DNA from 2 places in the Carnobacterium sp. FSL E2-0243 genome. Region 2 is predicted to be linked to the other one. Evidence: predicted binding sites of a transcription regulator. Region 2 holds the regulator's gene; the other holds the start of a gene.
What was found. The regulator LexA, encoded in region 2, represses DNA repair genes until DNA is damaged. The targets are predictions, from matches to a motif close to CNAACANNTGTTNG.
Positions count from the first base shown of each region.

Region 1: a site for LexA is predicted at 2,231-2,244, ahead of dinB (DNA polymerase IV). Genes of this name have one in related genera too.

Region 1 covers NZ_JBBOPM010000001.1:1,465,064-1,468,910, forward strand. Annotated here, with positions in the region: gene adhE (bifunctional acetaldehyde-CoA/alcohol dehydrogenase) at 1-886, shown strand, start outside; gene MHI00_RS06815 (metal-dependent transcriptional regulator) at 1,435-2,082, shown strand; gene dinB (DNA polymerase IV) at 2,509-3,639, shown strand; gene MHI00_RS06825 (metal-dependent hydrolase) at 3,841-3,847, shown strand, end outside.
Region 2 covers NZ_JBBOPM010000001.1:1,577,051-1,580,897, forward strand. Annotated here, with positions in the region: gene MHI00_RS07395 (sunset domain-containing protein) at 1-430, opposite strand, end outside; gene MHI00_RS07400 (hypothetical protein) at 616-909, opposite strand; gene lexA (transcriptional repressor LexA) at 1,287-1,910, opposite strand; gene MHI00_RS07410 (DUF896 family protein) at 2,080-2,319, shown strand; gene tkt (transketolase) at 2,818-3,847, shown strand, end outside.

The DNA.
Region 1 (3,847 bases), 110 kb from region 2:
ATTCTTTGGAGCAAAACAAAAATTCTTAGATATTCGTAAACGTACGTATAAAATCCCTGCTTTAACAAAAACACAATTTGTTTGTATCCCAACAACATCAGGAACAGGATCTGAAGTAACTCCATTTGCTGTTATTACTGATAGTGAAACACATGTTAAATATCCTTTAGCAGATTACGCATTAACACCAGATGTAGCGATTATTGATCCTCAATTTGTTATGAGTGTGCCAAAATCTGTTACTGCTGATACAGGAATGGATGTACTGACACATGCGATTGAATCTTATGTTTCAGTGATGGCAAGTGATTATACTCGTGGTTTAAGTTTACAAGCGATTAAATTAGTATTTGAAAACTTGAAAAACTCATATGAATTAGCAAATGAAGAAGCAAGAGAAAAAATGCATAATGCTTCAACAATGGCTGGTATGGCTTTTGCTAACGCATTCCTAGGAATTAACCATTCAATCGCTCATAAAATTGGTGGAGAATACAATATTCCTCATGGTCGTACAAACGCAATTCTATTGCCACATGTTATTCGTTACAATGCAAAAGATCCTTCTAAACATGCATTGTTCCCTAAATATGAATTCTTCCGTGCGGATGAAGACTATGCTGATATCGCTCGCTTCATGGGATTCAAAGGAAATACAACAGCTGAATTAGTTGAATCTCTAGTTCAAGAAATTATCAAATTAGGTAAATCATTGAATATTGATATGAGCTTGAAAGGTCAAGGTGTGACGCAAGAAACACTAGATACAACTGTTGATAACATGGCTGAATTAGCCTTTATGGATCAATGTACAACTGCAAATCCTAAAGAACCATTAATCAGTGAATTGCGCCAAATCATTATTGATTCATATATTGGTGAATAAGCGCTAATCATTTGGTAAAATAAATTGAATTAGCCTGTTAAACCTATCAGATGTCATCAAGACGCTGATAGGTTTTTCATTTTACTTAGCTAGAAAAATAAAGAATCAATGAATCCAATAAGAAAAACTTGAAAACAGCTTTGAATTTCGTTATGATTATAGGGAGCAAAAAATAAAAAGGTAATTATAATAAAAAAAGTTTGTTGAACCGTTTAACTCTGGCAGAAAAATAGGGAAATTTGATGTGACGTTTTTTGTCACCTCGAAATTTCATCTTTTTTCCGAAGAGTTGGTTCAAAAGAACTGGCCTAATAAAAAGTTTGTCGAGTCGGGGAGCTTTATTAAAAGCTTGCTGAGTACTACTCAGGGTCGGCTAAAGAATAGGAAAATGGGAGGAATGACGGTTTTTTGTCATTTTTACCATTTATCTTTTTTTCGAAGAGTTGGCTCAAAACAATTGGCCTAATAAAAAGTGTGTTGAGCCGAATAAATTTATAAGAAATAGCTCTATAAGTATGGCTATCTAGGCAAAAGAAAGGTGAGGCATAATGACGCCCAATAAAGAAGACTACCTAAAAATAATTTTTGAACTTGGTGGAGCCCATGCAAAAATTAATAATAAACAAATTGTGACTGGGTTAAACGTCTCGGCTGCTTCGGTTAGTGAAATGATGTCAAAATTATTAAAGGATGGCTATGTAGAACATACTCCTTATCAAGGTGTTCAGTTAACGGATGCTGGACTTTTAAAAGCAGGAATATTAATTAGAAAGCATCGTTTATGGGAAGTCTTTTTAGTAGAGCATTTAGGGTACTCATGGAATCAAGTTCATGATGAAGCCGAAGTTTTAGAACATGTTACTTCCGGAACATTGGCAGACCGCTTGGAAAATTATTTAGAATTTCCTGACATTTGTCCTCATGGTGGTGTGATTCCTGATAAGGATGGCACGATTGTAGAGCAAACATTGCCAACGTTGATTGAAGCCAAAGTGAACGAAATGATTGAATTAAAACGTGTTCTAGATGACCGTGAGTTATTAGATTATTTAGTTGCTGCGGGTTTGAAAATTGGAGACAGATGTAGCGTATATGAAGTTGGTGCGTATGAAGGACCTATTACCTTAATAAAAGATGATGAAAAAATTCAAATTAGTTATAAAGCAGCATGTAATATGTTTATACAAATTTTATAAAATGAAAACTAAATAGAAAGTGATTGCCCTTTTCTATAGTGCAAAAAGAGTTGTGAGTATCTCCAGGATATTTGTAACTCTTTTTTGTTATGTTCAAAATACCGAAAATCCAATAATTTTACAGTATTCAGTAGTATAACGCTTCAAAAGAACTCTTGTTCGTGTTATACTACTACTAAAAGTAGGTCAACTCTTCGGAAAAAAATACCTGGTAAAAATGACAAAAATCGTCATTCTTTACATTTCCTATTTTCTTGCCGAAGTTAACCGACTCAACGAGCTTTTTATTAGGCCAGCTCTTATGAGTCAACTCCTTGAGAAAAAGATAAAAATTCGAGGTGGCAAAGAGCGCCACATCAATTTTTCCTATTTTCTTGTCGGAGTTAACAGACTTAACGAGCTTTTTATTTAGGAGGTGTAGAAAGGATGGATGGTGTAATTCAATTTGCGGAACCTGTAAGAGATACTTCGCGAAAAATTATTCATGTGGATATGGATGCTTTCTATGCCTCTGTAGAGGAACGAGAAAATCCTGATTTAAAAGGTAAGCCTCTGGTTATCGCAAGACATCCAAAAGACAACGGGGGACGAGGTGTAGTGACAACGGCTAATTATGAAGCACGGAAATTTGGGATTCATTCGGCCATGAGTGCACAAAAAGCTTATGAACTTTGTCCACATGCTATTTTTGTTCCTGGTAGACATGAGCTTTATTCAGAAATATCAGCTGAAATTCGTGAAATTTTTAAACATTATACAGACTTAATTGAGCCGCTTTCTTTAGATGAAGCTTATTTAGATGTAACAGAGAATAAAAAAAATCTGAAAAGTGCGACTCAAATCGCCTATTTAATTCAAAAAGAAATATGGGAAACACTGCATTTAACTTGTTCAGCAGGTGTTTCATATAATAAATTTATTGCAAAACTAGCTTCTGATTACAAAAAACCAGCTGGAATCACTGTTATTCCACCAGAGAAGGCTTTAGACTTTTTAAAAGCTTTAGAGATTGGGAAGTTTTATGGAGTTGGGAAAAAAACTGCTGAAAAAATGTATGAACGAAATATTTTTAATGGTGCTGATTTATATAAGCTTAGTGAATTAGAACTCATTCATCTTTTTGGTAAAATGGGCTATTCTTTATATCGTAAGGTACGAGGGATTGATAACTCAGCAGTTCAACCTTCAAGGGAGCGGAAGTCTGTGGGACGTGAACATACTTATGGAACCCCCTTAACGACGGAAGAAGAGGTATTATCAGAACTTCGTTTTTTAGCTGGAAAAGTTCATAGTTCATTAACACGTAACCAAAAACATGGGAAGATTGTCGTTTTGAAGTTACGAAATACGGACTACGAAACAATGACGAAAAGGATTAGTTTGCCTGCTTATGTCAAGGGTAGTGAGGAAATTTTTTTTCACGCTAGAAATTTGTGGGAAGAAGTTGGATCGCTAGACAAAGGAATTCGTTTAGTGGGTATTACCATAACTGGTTTAGATCCAATTACTTTTGAAAATATTATTTTACCTTTGTGGGATAAGAATAAGTTTTATTAGTTTATTTTTTTAGGTTATCTTCTTGTTTTATAAATAACTAAGAGATTGATAAAGTTTAAATTCCTTTATCAATCTCTTAGTTATTTTTTTATTCTGTATGAATCGTATATAGCGACTTGTAATTCAAGAAAAACAACGCTATAATTAATTAATACTAATACAGTTTTAACATTGTATTATAACATACAGGAGGGCTTAAAAATGAAGA
Region 2 (3,847 bases):
TGACTGCATTAGTGGCAGTTTTTAATTCTTTAGCAAGTTTTTCTTTCTTTATTTTTTTAGCTTCTGCTTCTAATTTTTTTTGCTCAGCCTCTTTTTTTGAATAGGGCTTAACAGAAACTTTTTTAGAGTAGGTTTCTCCGTTTATTTTAACTTTTAAAGTGAATGCTTTTTTTTCTTTTGTTTTATTTTTTAAAGTTAGCGTAAATTTTCCTTTACTATCTGATTTTTCAGATTTAAACTTACCATAGTTGACTTTAGTCTTTTTCTTTGTAGTTCCAGATACTTTTGCTTCACCATTTTTGTTTGCTATTACAGTTGATTTTTCCACTGTAATAAAGTCATTTTTTGCTTCATCCGCATTGACAAAAGCAGGGAATAGTGAACCATTTAACAAGAATAGAAATACCAATACAACTTTTACATTTTTCACTTACATATCCTCCAATATTTTTAAGTGTAGTCTTTATTAGTTAAAGGCTCTAAAATATAGCATATCATAATAATGATTCCTATGCTAATGAATTTTTATTTATTTTTTAATTTCATATGTATTTAAAGAGTTCACATAAAAAAAAGCAAAAACCCACGAAAGGTTTTTGCTACAAGTTAATTAAATTAGGCTGTTTTTGTTTTAGGTTCGCGACCTAAGATAAATTCTAGTACAGTTAGTATGGCAAGTATACCAACAATGATGATAAACCAACTGGATGTTGTTACACCGAAGTCCCATGTATTATAAATCCAAATTACGACCAAGCTGTAAATCATTGATAGAATATTTAAAGCACCAAAAGCCCATAAATTTCCATTTTCTTTGTTGTTTAGATACATAGCACAAAGACCTACGCTTAAAACAATCCAAGCTACTTGTACTAATAAACTAAACCAATAAAACATAAATGCAACCATTAATAATTCCTCCTTAATAATAAAAATTTTGTTGAGCCGTCTAGGCCTGGCAGAAAAATAGGGAAATTTGATGTGACGCTTTTTGTCACCTCGAAATTTCATCTTTTTTCCGAAGGCCTGGTTCAAAAGAACTAGCCTTGATAAAAAGTTTGTTGAGCCGATTAGCTCTGGCAAAAAGATAGGAAAATACACACAAAGTATCTTTTTGCTTTGAGGGGATTTTATCTTCTTTTCGAAGAGTTGGTTCAAAAGAACTAGCCTTTATCTACACCATAAATTTTAGCACAAATACAAGAAGATACAAATGAAACGAATTGAAAACAAAAAAATAAAGCAAAAAGTGTGAGCTTTTTGCTTTATTTAGTGACTACATAGATTTAAGAAATATGGCTACGGTATAAACCGACAACTTTACCTAAAATACTAACTTCATTCAGGATAATTGGCTCTAAAGCATCATTTTCAGGTTGCAGACGATAGTGTGTTTTTTCTTTGTAGAATCGTTTGCATGTTGCTTCATCTTCATTGGTCATAGCAATAACAATATCACCATTATCTGCATTTGTTTGCTTACGAACAATGACATCATCTCCATCAAGTATGCCTGCATTAATCATACTTTCTCCACGAATTTTTAACATAAATAAAGATTCGGGATCATAACTCAGATGAGGTGGAATTGGAAAATAATCAATGGCTTCCTCAACTGCTAAAATTGGTTCACCAGCAGTAACAGTTCCTAATAAAGGAATTTTATCAGATGGAACACCTAATTTTGAAAGGCCTAAACTGGTTAATTCAATTGCACGAGGTTTACTAGGATCTCGTTGGATGTAACCATTTTTTTCTAAACGTGATAGATGTCCATGGACAGTAGATGTAGAAGAAAGTGAGACTGCAGTACCAATTTCACGAACAGTCGGTGGATAACCTTTTAACTGCACTTGTTCATGTATGTACTGTAGTACCTCGATTTGTCTTGATTCTGGTGTTTTACGCATAAAATAGTGCACCCCTTTTCTTTCTTAATTTCTTATCTATAGAATACCATAGATTGAAATGAAATTCAAACAGATGTTCGCTTTTGTGGAGAATTAAGCAAAGGAATATATTTTTTTGGTTTTTTTTGGTATAGTATGAAGAGAAGATAAGAGAGATGGAGTGATTAAAGTGTTAGAAAAAAATAAAATGAGTCGAATTAATGAACTAGCTAATAAAGCTAAAAAGGAAGGTTTGACTATAACTGAACAAGCAGAGCAAAAACAGTTACGTGAAGAATATTTAACAGCATTTCGCGGTGGGATGCGCCATCATATCGAAGGAATGAAGGTTGTTGATGATGAAGGAAATGATGTAACTCCTGAGAAGTTAAAAGATATTCAAAAAGAAAAAGGACTTCATGGTCGTTAATCCCTTGTTGTCTATTTGTATTTTTAAAAGAATTCAGATTGTTTTCTGAGTTCTTTTTTCTGTTTAAACAATAAATGGTTAATTTAATTTTATAAGCAGTGCTGTAATTTAATGATTTTTTAAATTAGCCAAAATTTACTTAAACGATAAAAAGCGGATTAAAGAAATCTAGGAAATAAATAGAGCAATGGCATGTATCGAAATTAAAAGAATCTAAAGAATAAGAAATATAAAATGCTTAATAGTAGTGAAAAATACCTAAATAAATTTTTGGACAAAATAAAGTGTTGTGAGAATTTTAAAACTAAATAGGAGCCAAATAGACCAATTGATTAAAATCTTCACATAAAAATAAAAAATAATATAAGTGAAAAATACCTAAAAATGAACGTTTAGTTGTTATTAAACGAAAAAACGATTAAATTCTTTGTAGAAAGCGTTGCACAAATACAAATAAAACAGTAGAATAAAGATATTAAAACCGAGAGGATGATTTAATTGTTCGATACAACTGACCAACTTGCAGTAAATACGATTAGAACACTTAGTATGGATGGAATTCAAAAAGCTAATTCTGGACACCCAGGCTTACCAATGGGGGCAGCTCCAATGGCCTATACACTTTGGACAAAGCATTTGAAAGTCAACCCTAAGAATTCAAGCTGGACGGATCGTGATCGTTTTGTGTTATCCGCTGGACATGGATCAATGCTTTTATATAGCATGTTACATCTATCTGGTTATGCGGTTACTATGGATGATTTAAAAAACTTCCGCCAATGGGATAGCAAAACACCAGGACATCCAGAAGTTCATCATACAGATGGTGTTGAAGCAACAACAGGACCACTTGGTCAAGGAATTGCTAATGCTGTAGGTATGGCAATGGCAGAAGCCCATATTGCAGCTACGTATAATAAAGAGGGACATACAATCGTTGATCATTTCACCTACGCTTTATGTGGAGATGGTGATTTAATGGAAGGTGTTTCTGCTGAAGCAGCAAGTATGGCAGGGCATTTAGAATTAGGTAAATTAGTCGTTCTTTATGATTCAAATGATATTTCATTAGATGGACCAACTTCTAAAGCATTTACAGAGAATGTTGGAAAACGTTTTGAAGCATATAATTGGCAACATATTTTAGTAAAAGATGGCAACGACTTAGCTGAGATTGAAGCAGCTATTGAAGCAGCTAAAGCTGAAACAAAAAAACCAACATTAATTGAGGTTAAGACTGTTATCGGATTTGGTGCTCCAAATGCCGGAACATCTAAAGTTCATGGTGCTCCACTTGGTGTTGATGGAATTGAAGCAGCTAAAAAAGCGTACGGTTGGGATTATCCAGCATTTACAGTACCAACTGCTGTTGCAGAGCGTTTTGAAGAAACGATGATTCAAAAAGGAGCTGAAGCTGAAGCTGCTTGGAATGAGAAATTTGCAGCATACAAAACAGCTTACCCTGAATTAGCAGCACAATTTGAAAAAATTATTTCTGGCGATTTACCAAGTGATTGGAATAGTGAAT